DNA from 4 places in the Bacillus luti genome. Region 3 is predicted to be linked to each of the others. Evidence: riboswitches for the same ligand, from Rfam matches in the RefSeq annotation. Region 3 holds a riboswitch; each other region holds the start of a gene.

Region 1 (4,885 bases), 1.7 Mb from region 3:
CTACTTGAAAGTGAAATTACATCATGTGCTTTATAACCTCGACGCGCTGAAACATCAGCGATTTCTTTTGAAAACACTGCTAATATTTCAGCTTTGTTTTCATCTGTTAACGAATAATTTTCATTTAAATGAGTAGGAAGTTTAGAAATATTCCATTTCTCATATAAAACGCCTTCTTCTTGTAGAAATTTTGATACTTCCACCTCATTTTCAATGCGAGTATTTACTTCATGAATACGAATTTGCGCCATTAGAAACGCCTCCTTGAATTGATAATAGTTTTATATGAAATTGGAATAAAAACTCATAAGCTTCTAATCTTTTCTTTGCATCAAAGCTATCTCGACCCCATACGGTAATACCATGATTACGGATTAATACTGCTCCCGAATCTCCTTGTATATGCTTTCGGAAATTTTCTCCGAGCGTTGGGATATGGGCATGGTTTTCGATAATAGGAATGTGAATTGTTGCACCTTCTTCCCAAATATCAAGGGCTTTAATAATTTCTTGATTTTGAAGTGTGACTGCATCACTATATAAATTTGTGATGACATTGTTATCAGTTGTATGAACATGAAGTACGCACCCGGCATTCGTATTGTTATAAATATGTGTATGCAATATTGTTTCTGCTGAAGGGCGTAATTCGGTATCTAATACGGGAACCCCTAGATGATCTACTAACAGAAAATCATCTGGAGTAGTTTTTGTTTTGTCTTTACCGCTTGCGGTAATAAGAAAAGTAAGTGGCTCATGACTAACTTTTATAGAAATATTCCCACTTGTTGCTGGAAACCAATTTCGTGTTGTTAACTCTTTTTTAATCTCGCTTAAGTCATACCATTGACGAAAAAGTTGTTTCATAATTTCACCTCCAACAAATGTTTTAATTCAGCTAGAACATCGTGAAATGTTCCAAAGGGTGTATAAGCAATATGATTTTCTTCACACTTTGTAATAAGGAAGTCGCGAGCAAACACTTTATCAGCTTGTTTCGCTGCTTGTAAATCAGTAATAGAATCTCCAATTACAATGTGAAAATCATTTGTATCACTTAATTTACGGATTAGTGACGATTTACATAACCCGCAATGGTTTTGACAATGCTCATCACAAGGATGAGGCCAATTAACTGTAATAAATTCTGCTGAAAAGTCTGTTTCATTACAGTAAATTTGCTCTTTTGGAATGATCCCTTGTAAGAGTGGATAGACGAAAAAATCCATCCCACCTGATATAACGTAAAAAGAAATATTATTTTCATTTACAAATTGTATAAATTCATGAAATCCAGTACGAATTTCGGCAGTTTCTATTAAAAACTGAATTATTTCATTCTGCAAATTAGTAGGTAGCAATTGAAATAATTGAGAAACACCTTCTTGAATAGTAAGCTCTTGTGATAAAATTCTATTCTTTACTTCTTCTGCTTCTGGTGGTGCGAATTTTTCCATAATGGACATGATATTATCGTTATTTGTAATCGTACCATCGAAATCACAAAACACTTGAATACTCATAATTTCACCTCATGTGAGGGATTTCCCCATATTTGTAGTGCGCTATGCAAATTTATGTCGTCTACTTCATGGAGTGGTTTTCCTTGCAAAGTAGCTTCAATTGCAGTACGGAATGCTATCCCGCCGCCTTGCGCTCCATTTGGATGTCCGTGTATCCCGCCGCCAGCATTAATAACAACATCTTTACCAAAATCCCGTAGAATAAAGGGAACGAAACCAGGATGAATGCCAGCAGACGGAACAGAAAAACTCTTCTTGAAAAATGCATCATCTTCAGTTAAATGTTTTGAGATGGCAAGAGCTTCTTCTTTTTCTAGCGCAACACTTCCATATGGAGATGGGAATAATGAAAAATCAGCCCCAGCATAACGAAGCAGCTTTCCAAGTAATAATGGAGATGAGATTCCATATAACTGTGAGGCTGAATAAGCACCACTTACAGCAGGGTGTGCCATAATAGGAACTGAAATTTCATCATCTTCTGCAAGTGATTGCAGTACATCTAGTCCATAAGCGAATGCGTTAAATAATAGAATATCAGCCCCAGCTTGCACTGCGCGTTTCGCATTTTCTTTTAAGTCAAAAGTTCGTCCTGTTAAATTTACGGCATATAGCGTTTTATGGCCGTATGTTTCATATACGGATTGTAAAACTTCTTTTCCAGATACAATTCGCTTCGTTAGTGGTGTTAATGCATTCTCAAATAAAATTTCATCATCTTTTACGATATCCACACCACCACTTGCTTGATCACGTAATTGAGTTTTTAAATATCCAATATTTCGCCCAATCATGCCTTTAAAAATACTCATTAAAAGAGGACGGTCATACACTTGTAAAAGGTTTCGAATACCATCTATACCGAACTTAGGACCAGGAAAATGCTTTTTTAACTCATCTGAAAAAGTTAAATCAATCAATTTCACTTCACCATCAAGTGATAGTTTTCCGAATGTAGTTGTTAAAATCGCTGGTAAGTCTGGACTGAAATTTAATAACGGGTATTCGATTTTAATAACCCCGCGTTTTACTTTTTTACCTAGATACGAATTGATATGTTCTTGTTCATCTAATTCCTCAACATGAATGACATTGCCTTTATGCTGCTTTAATTGTTCTTGTAATAAGTGTGGCAAATGAGTCCAAGAGCCAATTGTTAAACCGAGTGCAATTTGCTCAGCTTTTTTTTCTAAGTTATGTGAACCATCATGGATTAAATACGTCGCTATTATTCCGCTCATTGTTATAACCTCCTAGTTAAATAAAAAAACCTCTCAGCTAAGGAGAGGTTTTTTTACAACCAGCTCCTTATCTGTCAGCATAATGCTGCGAGAATTAGCACCGTGTCTACGATTGTAGATCGGTTGCCGGGTTTCGTCGGGCTCGTCCCTCCACCTGCTCTTGATAAGAAGTATTTAGAAATGTTTAAATTTTTAAGATAACTGAATTTTGTCAGATATTTTTTATGTTGTCAATGGCTTTTTGAAAAAATTTAATTTATCAATTCGATTAATGGCTTCTCGTAATCTATCTTCTGTATGCAAGAGACCAACGCGGACATACCCTTCGCCGTGCTCGCCAAACCCAATACCAGGAGCAACTGCGACGTGTGCTTTTTCTAGTAAAATATCAGAAAATTGCTCAGATGTGTAACCTTCTGGTACAGGAAGCCATGCAAAGAATGATCCGGTTGGAATATCTACATTCCAACCAATTGAGTGACAAGCTGAAATAAGAGCGTTTCTCCGGGATTCGTAACTATTTACAAGATCTACTACACAAGACTGTGAACTTAATAGTGCTTCACGAGCAGCATCTTGAACTGCACCAAAAATACTAACATACATATGATCTTGTAATAAGTTAATTGTTTCGATAACACTTTCATTCCCTACTGCAAAAGCAATACGCCATCCAGCCATATTGAAAGTTTTTGATAAAGTATAAATTTCAATTCCTGTATCTTTGGCACCGTCTGCTTGTAAGAAACTAACCGGCTTTTGATCATCAAACCCAATAGCGCCGTAAGCAAAATCATGAACAACTAATATATTATGTTTATTAGCAAAATGAATGGTTTCATCAAAAAAATCTTTTGATGCAGTAGCACCAGTAGGATTGTTTGGATAGTTTAAAAACATTAACTTTGCACGCTCAGCGATAGTATCATCAATTTTCGTGTAATCTGGTAAAAATTTATTTTCTGCAATAAGCGGCATTGTTTTAAATTGTGCTTTTGCTAAAGCAACTCCTGATAAATAATCTGGATAGCCTGGATCTGGAACGAGAATAGTATCACCAGGGTTTGTAAAACACATTGGTAATTCTACTAATCCAGCCTTTCCACCAAACAAAATAGCAACTTCAGTTTTTGGATTTACTACTACATCATATTCACGTTGATAGAATGTTGCCACGGCTTCTTTTAAGCTCTCGTGTCCGCGAAATGGCGGATATTTATGATGAATGGTCTTTTCTGCAGCATCTTGTAAAGCTTTTACGATATGCTGCGGGGTTGGTTGATCTGGATTACCTTGACCTAGATTAATAACATCGTGACCAGCTGCAACGACCTTGTTAACTTTTGCAACAAGTGAAGCGAAAAATTGTGTAGGCAATGATGTTACTATCTCAGAAGGTTGAAATAATTTCATACTTTCCACCTCTTTTGAAAGTTGTTACAATTCTAGTGACAAATGATATAATCTTTCCAGTATTTTGTAAAGAAAAAAATGAGAATGGGGCTGACAAAATGAAAGTCGCATGTATTCAAATGGATATTGTCTTTGGAGATGTAGAAAAAAATATTGAAAACGCTAAAAATAAAATAAGTGAAGCGATGAAGGAAAGACCAGATGTTATCGTCTTACCAGAACTATGGACGACAGGATATGATTTAACGAGACTTTCTGAAATTGCAGATAAGGACGGAGTAGAAACGAAAGAAACGTTGAAAAAATGGTCGAAACAATATGGGGTACATATTGTTGGTGGTTCCATAGCGAAGCAAACAGAACAAGGTGTTACAAATACAATGTATGTTGTAAACAAAGAAGGAGATCTAGTCAATGAATATAGTAAAGTGCATTTATTTCAGCTGATGGATGAACATAAATATTTAGTCGCTGGAAATAGTACAGGCGAATTTAAGCTAGATGATGTAGAATGCGCCGGCACAATTTGTTATGATATTCGTTTTCCAGAGTGGATGCGCGTTCATACTGTTCGAGGGGCAGAAGTTTTATTTGTTGTAGCAGAATGGCCATTAGTACGTTTAGCACATTGGCGCTTGCTGCTGCAAGCAAGAGCAGTTGAAAACCAATGTTATGTTGTTGCGTGTAATCGGGCAGGAAAAGATCCGA
Region 2 (4,885 bases), 360 kb from region 3:
CTAGAAAACGGTCTGTTAAGTATCCACCAATCATTGGTGTGAAATAGCAGGCTCCAGTATAAAATCCGTAAATAGAGAGTGCCCATGCGGGACTAAACCCAAGACCACCGCTTACTAAAGCTGTCGTTAAATATAATGTTAATAATCCTCGTAATCCATAGTAACTAAATCTTTCCCACATTTCTGTAAAGAAGAGTAAGTATAAACCTGGAGGATGTTTCTTTTTTCTTTGTTGTTCTCTTTCTAGTTGTATCGCTGATTCCATGTTATTTTCCTCCTGACACAAACAAAAACAAAGTTAATAATTTTGTACATTTAATATTTTACCTTATTAACTATTATAAGTCAATAAAGGTTGATTTTTCAGAAGAAATTGGAAAAGAGGGATAGCTATAGAAGGAGCGTTTCTTTTGTGATAGACTATGGACTATGTTTTCTTTGTAAGGAAGCGGATTATTGCACTTTTTTATATGTGAAATTGATTTCATGGAAGATGAAATTAAAGAAGGGGAAAGAAATGAAATTGTTACAGAAAAAAGAAATTTTACTTATTAGTCTTATGTTATTCTCAATGTTCTTTGGAGCAGGGAATCTTATATTCCCGCCTTTTCTTGGTTATGAAGCAGGAGAACATGTGTGGATTTCATTAGTAGGGTTTATTATATCAGCAACAGGTCTTCCTATATTGGGAGTTATTGCTATTGCGAAAGCGGGAAGTTTTCAAACGTTAGCGGGTAGGGTTCATTCTTCATTTGCCATTATTTTTCCGTGTATCGTGTATGTATTTATTGGACCAGGTCTTGGTATCCCACGTGCAGGAAGTTTAGCTTTTGAAATGGGGCCAGGTCAGTTCTTCCCAGAAGCGGGAAGCGTAGTTTTATTATGCTACACGGTTATTTTCTTTAGTATTGTGTACTGGTTAAGTTTATCACCGTCTAAATTAATGGGGTTGTTCGGAAAGGTTTTAACACCGTTATTATTAGGTATGATTGCTCTTATCTTTATAAAAAGCATGTTTACATCAGTAGGTAGTGTGAAAGAACCTGCTGGAAACTATGGACAAGCTCCTATGTTCCAAGGGTTTTTAGACGGATATTTAACGATGGATGCGCTAGCGGCTTTAATCTTTGGTATTGTGATTGCCAATGCGCTGCGTGCAAAAGGTATTGAAGATGATAAAGGTTTAGCGAAATATATGAGTATTGCTGGTATTGGAGCAGGTCTTTTATTATCTATTATTTATGTCATCCTTGGGTATGTTGGTTCAATTAGTGGTTCATTAGGTACGTTTGATAATGGCGCGAAAGTGTTATCACAAGTTATGACGGTATTATTTGGACAAGGCGGAGTCGTTTTATTAGGTCTTATTTTTACTATCGCATGTTTATGTGTTTCAATCGGACTCGTTACATCTTGTAGTCAATTTTTCGCAAGTGCATTCCCGAAAGTATCTTATAAAATTTGGGCGTTTATACTAAGTTTTGTTAGTATGCTCTTAGCGAATTTAGGATTAACGCAAATTTTAAAAGTATCAGTACCGATCCTTGGATTTATTTATCCAGTTGCATTAACGCTTATTATTTTAGGGTTATTCCATCAGTATATTGGAAAGTATGTATACGTATATACAGTAACCGTTGGGGCTGTAGCGGTATTTAGTGCAATTGATATTTTTAATAAAAATGTAATGATGAATGAGTGGACGTCAGTATTGAAATACATTCCTTTTTATACAGAAGGTGTTGGGTGGATTGTTCCAGCTATTATAGGTGCTTGTATTGGTGTTATCGTGAGTAGTGTTTTAAATAAGAAGAAATAAGTAAAAGGTGTTTTCCTATTTCGGAAAACACCTTTCTTTTTTTGGGAAAAATAGTATTGAAAATGAATAGACTAATGTTACTGCTATTAAAGTAAAACAATTGGTAAAAGTGTATGTGCGTGTAATAACTTACTAGGTTGGAATGATACAGAAGTCTTTTTCCTGTAGGATTAATATATTTTATTGGGATGCGTTGCTCTACATCATGTGGAAAAAAACGTAAAAAAACATTGTATTTTTATCGGAATAGTGACACAATAGAAAGAACAATTCAATATAATCTTATCGAGAGAAGTGGAGGGAACGGCCCAATGAAACTTCAGCAACCTGAAAAATGACAAGGTGCTAATTCCGAGTAGATAAGAGGGGAAAACGACAACCTTCTTATATGTAAGGTTGTTTTTTTATTAGGAGGGGAAAAGAGATGAAGCGTTTATTTTTAGCACTTGTAAGTATTGTATGTAGTTTGTTTATTATTACTGGTTGCACACAAACATCAACGGGGAATCAAAAAGAAATTAGTTTAGGATTTACACCTGGTCCGTATAGTGATCAAGTGAAAAAAGCAGTACAGCCGTACTTAGAGAAAAAGGGGTATAAAGTTAAAATTGTTGAGTTTAATTCACCAAACGAAACAAATCCAGCGTTAACAAATAAAGATATTGATGCAAACATATTTCAAAGTACTGCCTTTATGGAATCATACGCAAAAGAAAATAATGCGAAAATTAAAGGGGTAATACAAGTCCCATCAGCACCTCAAGGTGTATATTCTGAAAAACATAAATCACTAGATGATTTGGAAGATGGTATGAAAATAGGAGTACCAAATGATCCTGTTAACTTAGAGCGTGCATTACGAATTTTAGAAGGAATTGGTTGGGTGAAGTTAAAGGACAATGTAAATATTTTAACGATTTCTGAAAAAGACGTGACGTATAAAAAGAAAAATTTCAAACTGGTTCCACTTGAATCGCCGCAAATTCCACGAGCTATGAAGGATTTAGATTACGGTATTATTAACGGAAATCTTGTTATTTCATCAGGACATAAATTAAAAGAGGCACTTGAATTAGAAAAAACACCATCACAACACCGAATCATCGTTACCGTTCGTGATGAGGACAAAGAGAAAGCATTTGTTAAAGATTTAATTGAGGCATATCATTCACCAGAATTTAAAAAAATGATTGAATCTGAAGAACAGTTTAACGGTTTTATTTTACCTGATTATTTAAAGTAAAAGGAGGCTTCAATATGGCAATCTCGTATGTAGAAACAGAAAAACAACTGCTTGTGTTAGAGAAGTTAAAGGAGTTAATTCCACAGTTTGCAGGAAGAGAGCATCAGCTAAGTGAGCTTGGTTCTTTTCCTTTTGAAAATATGAAAGATTTACAGGATATTGGCTATACAAAACTAACGCTCCCAAAAGATGTTGGAGGAGAGTCTATTTCTTTATATGATTTTGTTTTATTTCAAGAAAAGATTGCCGAAGGAGATGGTGCGACAGCTTTATCAATTGGGTGGCATCTTGGAATTATTAAGGAACTTGCTGAAAATCGGTCGTGGAAACCTGACATGTTTTCCTGGCTTTGTGAAGAAGTAAAAAAGGGTGCTCTTTTTAACCGAGCTGCAACAGAGCGAAATACAGGGAGTCCTACGCGTGGTGGAAAACCAGAAACGTTAGCTGTTCAAAAAGGTGATAAGTGGATAATAAACGGGAGAAAAACTTTTACAACGATGGCTCCTGTACTTGATTATTTCATCATATCAGCCAGCATAGAAGGGCGCGAAGAAATTGGAGAATTTGTAATCCCAAGACATGAAAAAGGCGTTTTTATTGAAGAAACATGGGATAGCGTTGCGATGCGTGGAACCGCTAGTCATGATCTTGTATTAAAAAATGTAGAGATTGCTGATAAGTGTTTAACTGATATAAAGGATTCAAAGACGAAACCAAAAGGAATTGGATGGTTACTTCATATACCAGCATGCTATTTAGGAATTGCACAGGCCGCAAGAAATTATGCAATTGATTTTGCAAAATCATATCAACCGAATAGTTTAACTCATCCGATTAGTTTGCTTCCTAATGTTAGAAGGTTAGTAGGAGAGTTAGAGCTAGAACTCTTGCAAGCTCGTACGTTTGTATATCAAATCGCAAAAAAATATGATGATGTAGAAGATAAACAATCATTACAAGCGGAACTGGCAGCAGCAAAATATATTGCGACAAATACAGCGATATCAGTTGTTGATAAATCAATGCGAATTGTAGGGGCTAAAAGCTTATCTGAAACAAATCCATTACACCGCTATTATTTGAATGTTCGAGCTGGTTTGCACAATCCTCCTATGGATGATGTTACGCTTTCGTTACTGGCGGAAGATGCTTTTAAATCGAGTGAAAAGGAGTGAGTGAAATGATAACGTTACGTGATGTAAATAAGACCTTTCAAACGAAAGAAGGTTTATTTCACGGGGTGAAATCAGTCTCTTTGCAAATTGAAGAATATGATATATACGGGATTGCCGGATTAAGTGGTGCCGGAAAGTCTACATTGTTACGTACAATGAATTTATTAGAAAAGCCAGATTCAGGTGCAATCATTGTGAACGGAAATGATTTAACAAATTTATCTAAGAAAGATTTGCGAACGGCAAGACAATCGATTGGTATGATATTTCAGCATTTTCATCTTCTTCATAATAAAAATGTATTAGATAATGTCGCTTTACCATTAGAGCTAAAATCAGTTTCGAAAGAAGAAAGAGAAAATCGTGTAAGGGAATGTTTAGAGATTGTTGGTTTAAGTGATAAAGCACATCATTTCCCTTCACAACTAAGTGGCGGACAAAAACAAAGGGTAGCAATTGCTCGAGCATTAGCAAATAATCCTAAAGTACTACTTTGTGACGAACCGACATCGGCGCTTGATCCGAAAACAACACTTTCTATTTTGCAATTTTTACAAAAAATCAATAGAGAATTAGGCGTTACAATCGTAATCGTAACACATGAAATGAATGTCATTAAACAAATTTGTAATAAAGTCGCAATTATGG
Region 3 (4,885 bases):
ATTATATGTTGAACGAACTAACAGCGGAGGGGTTCCTTCTGCCAGTCCGTTAAACTCAATCATTATTTTACGATTTTTTCAAGCTCATCGAGTGAAAGATCTACTGAAATAGAACCATCATTTGTTTCTTTCTTAATTGCATCTGTTACTTCTTTTGAATGATATAGTTCAATTACTTTTTTCAGTGTTGGATCATCTTTATCTTTCGTACGAGCTGCGAAAATATTAATATATGGCTTCGCATTTTCATTCTTTGGGTCTTCTAAGAAAATTGGATCCTTCGCTGGATCTAATCCAGCTTGACCAGCAACACCGTTATTAATAACTGAAGCTGCTACATCTTTTAATACACGAGGTGTTTGCTGTGCGATAACCGGTGTAATTTTTAATTTCTTCGGATTTTCAGCGATACCACTTGGATCTCCAAATAGACCAAAGTCTTTTTTAAGCTTTAATAACCCAGCTGCATCAAGAAGTTTTAATGCACGTGCTTGGTTCGTTGGATCATTTGGAATCGCAATTTCTGAACCATCTGGAATTTCATTTGCTTTCTTATGTTTTTCAGAGTATAAACCCATTGGTGCAATTTGCGTTGTACCAACAGCTGTAATATCTAACTTATGCTCCTTCTTAAATTGTTCTAAGAACGCAATATGCTGGAATGAGTTTAGTTCAATATCTCCATCAGCTAACGCTTTGTTTGGCGTCGTGTAATCAGAGAACTCAATCAGTTTAACTTTAATCCCTTCTTTTTCAGCTTTTCCCTTTACAATTTCCCAAGCGTTTCCATCCGTTCCAGTTACACCAATGCGAACTGTTTTCTCTTTTGCTCCTGCATCCGAGCAGCCGCTTAACGCTGAAATCCCTACAATCGCTGATAATGCAAATGCTAAAATTTTCTTCATTTTCTTTTCCCCTCTTCCTTTTTATGATCTGCGTAAAAAGACTTTCGCAAAGTAGTTTCCTAAATTTTGAGCTATCTGTACGAGAATAATAAGTAGAACAACCGTTACGAACATAACTGATGTATCAAAGCGTTGATAACCGTATGTCATTGCTAAGTCGCCAAGGCCACCACCGCCGACAAGCCCAGCAACTGCTGAAAATTCAATTAGACCAACTGTCATAAACGTGACACCTAAGATTAATGGTGCTAACGCTTCTGGCACGAGAATTTCAAAAACAATTCTAAGTGGTGAAGCACCCATCGCTTGCGCTGCTTCAATTACCCCTTTCGGAACAGAAACAAGGTTTGTTTCAACCATTCTAGCAATACCAATTGATGCAACTAACGTCATTGGAAAGATCGCTGCTGCTGTTCCAATTGTCGTTCCGATAACACTTCTTGTTAGCGGACTTAAAGCTACTAAAAAGATAATAAATGGAACTGGACGAATTGTATTAATAATGACATTAAGAATTGAAAAGACCCATTTATTCTCTAAAAAGTTTCCTTTACGCGTTACATATAAAAGTAAACCTAGAGGTATACCGAGAATTGTAGCGAATATAAGGGTTACAATTACCATTAAGAGGGTATCCCCCGTCGCATCTAATATACGAGGCCAAAATATACTCCAATCAACTCGCATGAGCTTCTACCTCCTTAAGCTGCACTTGCAGTCTTAGATGTTGTAATGCTTTTTGGATTTCCTTCTGCTCACCTTGCAGCTCTACAAGAAGATTTCCAAATAGCACATTTTGAAGTTCAATAATATTTCCGTACAGTACATTTACATCAACGTTATAGTTTTTTGCGATATAAGATAGTACAGGCTGTCCTGTCTCCTCACCAGTAAAAGTTAAGCGGTAAATCTGTCCACCATTTTGAATTTTCGCTAGAACACTTTCTGGTAAATGATCATTAATAACAGAACGTACAAAGTTTTGAGTCGTTTTTGTTTTTGGTTGTGTGAACACGTCAAACAGTTTTCCTTCTTCAATTACTTTTCCTTTTTCCATCACAGCTACACGGTGACAAATTTCTTTCACAACGTGCATTTCATGTGTAATAAGAAGAATTGTTAAATTGTACTCTCTATTTACCTTCTTTAATAAGTTCAAAATCTCTGTCGTTGTTTCTGGGTCTAAAGCTGATGTTGCCTCATCACATATAAGGATATCTGGTGATGTCGCCAGCGCTCTTGCAATCCCAACACGTTGCTTTTGTCCACCCGATAATTGCTCTGGATAATAGTTTGCTTTATCTTCTAATCCTACAAACTTCAACAGTTCATTTACTCTTTCTTTTATTTCATTCTTTGGTACTTTCGCTAACTTTAATGGGTAAGCAATGTTCCCAAACACTGTTCTTGAATTAAATAAATTAAAACTTTGAAAAATCATTCCGATTCTCTGTCTTAGCTTCCGTAAATCTTTCGTCGATAATGATGTAATATCTTTATCATCTATCGAAATCGTTCCTGCCGTCGGTCTCTCTAACATATTTACTAAGCGTAACAATGTACTCTTTCCAGCGCCACTAAAACCGATAATGCCAAAAATTTCACCTTTCTCAACGGATAACGTTACATCCTCCACCGCATGAACAGATTGCCCACCTGATTCATACACTTTACTTACGTTGTTAAAAGAAATCATTTTCTTCCCTCCTATATGCTGTAAAAACTTGAAGTAGAGCTTTCGAGGTAAAATAAAAAGTGCTCTCCTTCTTATCAACCATAAAGATAAGAAGGAGAGCACTTATATGTACTCGGTCACATCTTCTCATCTTCCAAGCCTATAAAGGCTTGCTGGAGTTAGCACGGTATTTAAAAACCCGTTGCTGAGGTATCGTAGGGCCAGTCCCTCCACCTCTCTGGATAAGAATGTATCGATTTAATTGTCGTTTAATTAATTCTCATTATAGAACTCAGAATAATGGGAGTCAACATATTTTTTAGAAAAATATTAATTATTTCTTTATTAAAATTTTTAGATTATAAAATATCAATTTTAAAAGTTATGTAAAATTCCCTCTTCGCATATTTTTAAAAAGGATAATCTTCTCTACGAATTGAATAACATTATTTGAATATGAAACTTGGAGGAAGATAAATATATGAAAACAGCTCTTTTACTCGTTGATATTCAAAATGATTATTTTCCACATGGAAAGATGGAATTGCGTAATCCAGTAGAAGCAAGTGAATATGCTAGTCAACTGCTCCAGTACTTTAGAAAGGACAACAAACCTATTTTTCATATCCAACATGTAGCTATAAAAGATGACGCTACTTTTTTTCTACCAAATACAGAAGGTGTACATATTCACGAAAATGTTCGTCCGCTTAGAGAAGAAACGGTTATACTCAAGCACTATCCAAATAGCTTTCGAGAAACGAATCTTCTAGAGCAATTACAACGTTTAGACATTAAACACGTCGTCATATGTGGGATGATGACCCATATGTGTATTGATGCTACCGTAAGGGCTGCCTTTGATTTCGGCTTGCAATGTACTGTTATACATGATGCTTGTGCTACAAAAGATCTTTCTTTTAAAAACGCTACTATACCAGCCGTTTATATTCATAATACAATTTTAGCTAGTTTAAATGGCGTATATGCAAATGTAATGAGTACAGAGGAGTTTTTAGCTACAAAAAAACACTCTCTTCAGTGAGCAAAACCGAAAAGAGTGTTTCTTGTCAAACCATAGATTTTCTTTCAAATTGTATTATACAGGAAATCCTTAAAATGAATACTAAAAAATGTGACTAATGAGTCAACTTTTCTCGTTGTTTTGTTTCTATTTACATGTTTATCCCGCTATTAATAGGGTTTAGCTAGTTCCACTTAACAAACGGTAATATGTGGTAATTGATTCTGATTCAAATTGACTAGTCTTTCCTATTACTTATCTGTTTGTTCTTGTTTCTTTTTCAAATACTCCGCACGCAATTTTTCAATTTGCTGCTTTTTATCAAATTTGACAGGCGTCTGTTTTTCATGAAACTTTGCAACAGCTACCTGGCCTTTGTAATCTAATTGATATTTTCCCACTTTGTTCACCTACTTTTCTTCTCTTTAAAGAGAATCTATTCAACAAATATAATATACCTTATTTTACTGAAATAAACCTTATTACTTAATTAGTTTTTCTACTGATATCTATCTTAATCCACATATAAAAAGTTTTTCAAAAAAAAGAGATCTTCGCAGACTGCGAAGATCTCTTCTACTATTTCTTATAAAGTTTCAGAAGTAGTTTTTGCTTGCATGTGAAGTGCTAAGTAGTCAGGGCCACCAGCTTTAGAGTCTGTACCAGACATATTAAAGCCACCGAATGGTTGGTAACCTACGATTGCACCAGTACATCCACGGTTGAAGTATAAGTTACCTACGTGGAAGTCTTCACGTGCTTTTTCAATATGGTCACGGTTGTTAGTAACAACAGCACCTGTTAAACCGTATTCTGTATTGTTTGCAATTGCAAGTGCATGATCAAAGTCTTTTGCTTTACAGAATGCTACTACTGGTCCGAAGATTTCTTCTTTCATTAAGCGAGCATCTTCTGCAACGTCAGCAACGATTGTTGGTTGGATGAACCAGCCTTTAGAATCGTCTCCTTCGCCACCTGTTAAGATTCTACCTTCTTCTTTACCAATTGCAACATAGCTCATTACTTTATCAAATGCAGCTTGGTCATTAACAGGACCCATGTTTGTACCTAATACAGCTGGGTTATCAACTGTTAATTCTTTTGTTAATTCAACTGCACGATTTAATACGTGATCGTATACATCTTCGTGGATTACTGCACGAGAACATGCAGAACATTTTTGTCCTGAGAATCCGAATGCTGATGCAACGATAGATTTAGCAGCTAATTCAAGATCAGCTTCTTTATCAACAACGATTGTATCTTTACCGCCCATTTCAG
Region 4 (4,885 bases), 2.6 Mb from region 3:
AATAGGACGAATTATATCCATGACGCAACCTGCTGTAAAAGAGCGAATTAACAAACTTGAAGATCAAGGAGTTATAGCAGCTTACCGAACAAAATTTGAGCCTTCCAAAATTAATAAAAACATTCAAGCATTCATTATGTTTAAAACGAGCCAATGCTCTGATTTTATCCAATATTGTAATGCCGCTCCCGAAGTAACAGATTTATATCGAATTAGCGGGGAATTTAATTATATGATGAAGGTCATGAGCGAGTCGATGGATTCCCTAGCTGTATTTTTAGACTCTTTAATGCAATTCGGATTATCGTCTCCTTTAATTGTTTTAAAGAGTGAGTTTGAGGAGAAATTGTCGTTCTGATAAAGGGATACGTATTATTCTCGCTAACAGTAAAAGTTTCTCCTTTTTGAGGAAAAGCAGCAAAATCAATAATTAGTAAACAAAAAAGAACATTGATTTTCCAATGTTCTTTTTTACATTTCTGCTTATTAATTAGATTCCCCGTTGAATAAGTTACCCTTACCCCTGATTCCTCTGCGCCTCTCTAAACTCCTCCTTCACCTTCTCTAACAACCCTTCTTCTGTAATTAATCGATAAGCGGTATTCGCTAATGCTTTTGCCGATGTAATTAATGCTTTATCGCCTAGTTCTGAACGTGCTGCTTCTCTAAATTCATTCGTATGCGCAATTAAGTCATCTGGGCCGATTTTAATGTACGGGTGAATGGTCGGTACGACTTGGCTTACGTTTCCTGCGTCTGTTGAACCAATGCCCACTCTTTCTTTACGATTTACGTCTTCACCTTGTAATTCTAATTCTTCTGCTACGACGTCGTTATATGTTTTTGTTACGAGTAGTTCATCGATTTCATTTTGGAATTGATGGATTTTTACTTTTGTACCTGTTGCTAATGCTGCTCCCTCAGCGATATTTCTTACTTTCTCTGTTACTTCTGCACATCTTTTTCGCGTTGCTGCACGAATGAAGAACCTAGCTGCGGCGTAGTCAGGAATAATGTTAGGTGCTTTTCCGCCCTCTGTAATAACACCATGAATTCTTACATCTGACGGAAGTTGTTGGCGAAGTGCGTTAATACTGTTGTACAGCTGGATAACCGCATCTAATGCGTTAATCCCTTCTTCAGGTGAAGCTGCGGCATGAGCTGTTTTTCCGTAAAAATGAAAATCAAGTGGATCGACCGCTAATGATGGACTCGTTGTCGCTGTTTTTCCACTCGGATGAATCATAAGTGCCGCATCAATGTTTTTAAATAAACCTGCTTTTACATAACTTGATTTCGCACTACCATTTGGCCCACCTTCCTCTGCTGGTGTCCCAAACACGACAACTTCTCCGCCGATTTCTTCAAGCGTTTCTGATAATGCGATTGCTGCCGCAACGCTAATTGTCCCAATTAAATTGTGACCACACGCATGACCGAGTCCTGGTAAAGCGTCATACTCAGCTAAAAACGCGATAACTGGCCCTTGTTTTCCTGAACTTTTCCGCGCGATAAATCCTGTTTCATGTCCAGCTATATTGTGCTGCAATTGGAACCCTGCACTCCCTAGCAGTAAACTTAACGTTCTTGATGCATAAAACTCTTGATTACCAATCTCCGGATTCGCATGAATATTATGACTTGTTTCTATGTACTTTTCCTTATTTCTTTCTATACTCTCTTCAATTGTTTTTCTTTGTGACGTTACTCCAGTCGCTCCCATTGTTCTTCCTCCTTTTATTTTCACGTAAAAAAGCCTCTTTCTAAAAGATAGAAAGAGGCTTCTGCATATACAGTCAAAATGAGCTTCTTTCTTATCTTTCAAGTTACCTTGCTGGAATTGGCACAGTATTCATAAAGAATCCGCTGCCGAGGTATCATAGGGCCAGTCCCTCCACCTCTCGTGATAAGAATTTTCATAAAATTATATTAAATTATTTTCATTCTAAGTTCATTCCGATTAAAAGTCAAGGAATTCCTATCCGAATTTACCGAATATCTAAAAATCCTTTTAGTACACCAATTGTTTCTGGTGCTTGCAGTCTTGCACATACGTATGGAAACTCCGTACTACCTTCAAATATCATTTGAGATGTGAGTGGTGCGCCTGCCCAGAAGATTTCATCATCAATTACGATAAACGGGAATGCTTTATTTTGCCTTTGTAACTTTACATTCTTCAACGGAACTGGTCCATCACTATACACTGTTATTTGCGCATTTGTACGCATTAACGCTTGCCATACTCGTTTATCCACTTGTTTTGTACTTGGAAGTGAAATGATAATTTTTCGTTTTGCGGCTAAAATATCTTTTAATACCCCTTTCGGCTCTTCAAGATTCATTTCCATATACCAGCGTAATCGTTTCGAAATTTTTCGCTCCCACAATTGTCTTGATGTCGTGCGATCATACACATCTCCGTGACGTTCTATATGAGCTGTTAATTGTGATAACGCTTGTTTTCTCGATAAGTTTTTACGCATATAATGGCAATCTGATAATTGAATGAACTTTCCTCTCGCTCTCGTTACCGCTACATTGACGAGGCGATGGTTTTTATGGTCAAAGAATAACACGCCAGGTCGTTCTTGCGGATAACTATCCACCGTATCAAAGATCATCATATCTCTTTCAGAACCTTGAAACTTATGAACGGTCGCTGCTAAAACTGGTATGTGTCGATACTTCGTTTTCTGCAACATTTCTCTAATACACGTTGATAAAAAACGAGACTGTGCTCTGTAAGGTGTAACGACACCGATCGATTGAACACCGTCTAACAGTCCGATTAACATCATTTGCATCGCTACTAAACCAGACATAATATTAAAACGAGAACCAGAAGCAGCGTCTTTTAATGAAAATGCTCCCATTAAACTCGTATCAAATAAAACACTCGCCTCATTTGCGAACGGCTGCAATTGCGCAAGTTCTTTACGTTCTGAAACGGACGGATGATCGTATACTCTATTTTTATAAATAAATGAATTCGTAAACTTCGATATATCCGCATGCATACGTCTTTGTTCCTGCAACATAAAAAGGTTCGGATGTGCTTCTGATTTATTAACAGACTCAACAATCCCGGCATGGTAAAACATATCTTCGCCAAGCCATTTGCGAACGAGTTCATGGTTTGCCATCGCAATTGGAGGTAACTGTAAGAAGTCGCCACAAACGACGATACGTTTTCCAAGTGAAGCAGCTAATGCGATTTGCGGAACGAACGCCATACTCACTTCATCTACGACAACTAAATCAAATGTACGTTCATAAATAAGTGAATCAATGGCACATTTCGATAAAGTCGCGCCGATTACTTTCGCATTTTCAATGTATTCTTTTTCTACTTCTTTAATTTTTGCTTTTTGCTTTCGAAGATCACTTTCAATCTCTTGTATACGCTTCTTATCAGCAGATGTCGCTTTATATGATAAAATCTTTTCACGAAGCTCTTGGCGTGTCTCTTCTAAATAGAGTCTCTCCTCACCCCAAGACCCGTTCGTCGTTTCTACTAACTTCGACGCAAGTAACGTTTCATGATTTCGTATATGTTCATGTTGACTATAACCGTAACGAACAATTTCACCAGGCGTCCATTTCTTTTTCTTTTCAATTTGCTTCGTTACTTCGCTCATTAATACATCAACAGCCGCGTTACTATGAGCTAACACAAGTACCGATTTTCCTTTTTGATAATGAGCCGAAATAATACGCGATAAATTGTACGACTTCCCTGTTCCAGGTGGTCCCCATACGTACGTTGTCGGATTGTAAAACGAACGATACGCCAATTCATTTTTCGGATTTTTCATTTTTTCAAGATGCTTCGGACTGCTCGTTCCGTCTACAAGACGTTTTATACGATTACGTTTTAGCTTATCTTGACGCGCTTCTTTTAATCGCTCTTGCAGCTGTTCTAGCAATTGCCACGGTTCACTATATAAAACCGCTTCTCGTATTTCACCTTGTATATAATCATTTAATTTCAGTTCTATTTCTAATCCATGTACAGATAATACTTCCCCTGTCGCTTCCTCACCATCGAACTCAATTCGAATTGGTGAACCTTCAGGTAAGCTTACTTCCGAAATAAGCTGAAATACGTATACTGTATTCTCATAATCTGTATATAAAAAACGACCGTTCATGATAGAAATTTTACTACCGCCAATCGTTTTCCAATGTTTAATTTCATACGCTAATGCATAATGCCACTCTTTCATCGTTTCCGATAATGAAGGAGTTTGAGTAGGTGTATTCATCGTATAATCTCCTTCCTTCTCCCCAAACATACTTTCTCACTATACCATATAACACCCTAAAAATTGTAACAATTATATCTTGCTTATTTTCTTAATTTTCAATATTATTTTATATATAATTTTCAGAAAGAAGGTTCGCACATGCCAGTTAGAAGAATTGAACACGTAGGACTTATGGTCGCAGATTTAGAAACATCTATTTCATTTTATGAAAAAGTAGTTGGCTTACAGCTTATTAAACGTATGGGACATCCAGATCCAAACTTAAAACTCGCTTTTTTAGGTGTGGAAGAATCAAAAGAAACGATACTCGAATTAATTGAAGGCTACAACTCTACCCTTCCAGCAGAAGGAAAAGTGCATCACATTTGCTTTAAAGTAGATTCGTTAGAAGATGAAATTGAAAGACTACAGAAACACGGCGTAACCTTTTTACTAGGAGAAGAAATCGAAACATTACCAGATGGAACACGTTACATATTCTTCGCTGGTCCTGATGGAGAGTGGATTGAGTTTTTTGAGACGGAGAGATAAAGTAAGACTTTATTTTACGGGATAGAAGTATTACTTCTAATTATTATCATTACTTTGGATTTAGCAGTCATATTTCATTATAG

Evidence for each region. Region 3 has a riboswitch for S-adenosylmethionine ahead of EUC40_RS24135 (methionine ABC transporter ATP-binding protein). Riboswitches for the same ligand answer to the same signal wherever they lie in the genome.
Region 1: linked by a shared signal. The riboswitch ahead of mtnW (2,3-diketo-5-methylthiopentyl-1-phosphate enolase) and the one ahead of EUC40_RS24135 (methionine ABC transporter ATP-binding protein) in region 3 are both predicted to bind S-adenosylmethionine.
Region 2: linked by a shared signal. The riboswitch ahead of EUC40_RS22500 (MetQ/NlpA family ABC transporter substrate-binding protein) and the one ahead of EUC40_RS24135 (methionine ABC transporter ATP-binding protein) in region 3 are both predicted to bind S-adenosylmethionine.
Region 4: linked by a shared signal. The riboswitch ahead of EUC40_RS11090 (M20 family metallopeptidase) and the one ahead of EUC40_RS24135 (methionine ABC transporter ATP-binding protein) in region 3 are both predicted to bind S-adenosylmethionine.

What each region holds. Positions count from the first base shown of each region.
Region 1 is NZ_CP040336.1:1,309,089-1,313,973, forward strand. Features, by position in the region: gene EUC40_RS06865 (1,2-dihydroxy-3-keto-5-methylthiopentene dioxygenase) at 1-251, opposite strand, end outside; gene EUC40_RS06870 (methylthioribulose 1-phosphate dehydratase) at 229-867, opposite strand; gene EUC40_RS06875 (2-hydroxy-3-keto-5-methylthiopentenyl-1-phosphate phosphatase) at 864-1,523, opposite strand; gene mtnW (2,3-diketo-5-methylthiopentyl-1-phosphate enolase) at 1,520-2,764, opposite strand; SAM riboswitch class I at 2,829-2,934, opposite strand; gene EUC40_RS06885 (pyridoxal phosphate-dependent aminotransferase) at 2,987-4,177, opposite strand; gene EUC40_RS06890 (carbon-nitrogen family hydrolase) at 4,192-4,885, shown strand, end outside.
Region 2 is NZ_CP040336.1:4,425,083-4,429,967, reverse strand. Features, by position in the region: gene EUC40_RS22510 (peptide MFS transporter) at 1-265, opposite strand, end outside; gene brnQ1 (branched-chain amino acid transport system II carrier protein BrnQ1) at 518-1,819, shown strand; SAM riboswitch class I at 2,099-2,185, shown strand; gene EUC40_RS22500 (MetQ/NlpA family ABC transporter substrate-binding protein) at 2,244-3,062, shown strand; gene EUC40_RS22495 (acyl-CoA dehydrogenase family protein) at 3,077-4,237, shown strand; gene EUC40_RS22490 (methionine ABC transporter ATP-binding protein) at 4,243-4,885, shown strand, end outside.
Region 3 is NZ_CP040336.1:4,786,219-4,791,103, forward strand. Features, by position in the region: gene EUC40_RS24125 (MetQ/NlpA family ABC transporter substrate-binding protein) at 63-905, opposite strand; gene EUC40_RS24130 (methionine ABC transporter permease) at 927-1,592, opposite strand; gene EUC40_RS24135 (methionine ABC transporter ATP-binding protein) at 1,582-2,601, opposite strand; SAM riboswitch class I at 2,725-2,829, opposite strand; gene EUC40_RS24140 (cysteine hydrolase family protein) at 3,062-3,625, shown strand; gene EUC40_RS27085 (hypothetical protein) at 3,856-4,005, opposite strand; gene pruA (L-glutamate gamma-semialdehyde dehydrogenase) at 4,191-4,885, opposite strand, start outside.
Region 4 is NZ_CP040336.1:2,161,837-2,166,721, reverse strand. Features, by position in the region: gene EUC40_RS11095 (Lrp/AsnC family transcriptional regulator) at 1-358, shown strand, start outside; gene EUC40_RS11090 (M20 family metallopeptidase) at 518-1,723, opposite strand; SAM riboswitch class I at 1,812-1,913, opposite strand; gene EUC40_RS11085 (AAA domain-containing protein) at 1,989-4,298, opposite strand; gene EUC40_RS11080 (VOC family protein) at 4,410-4,802, shown strand.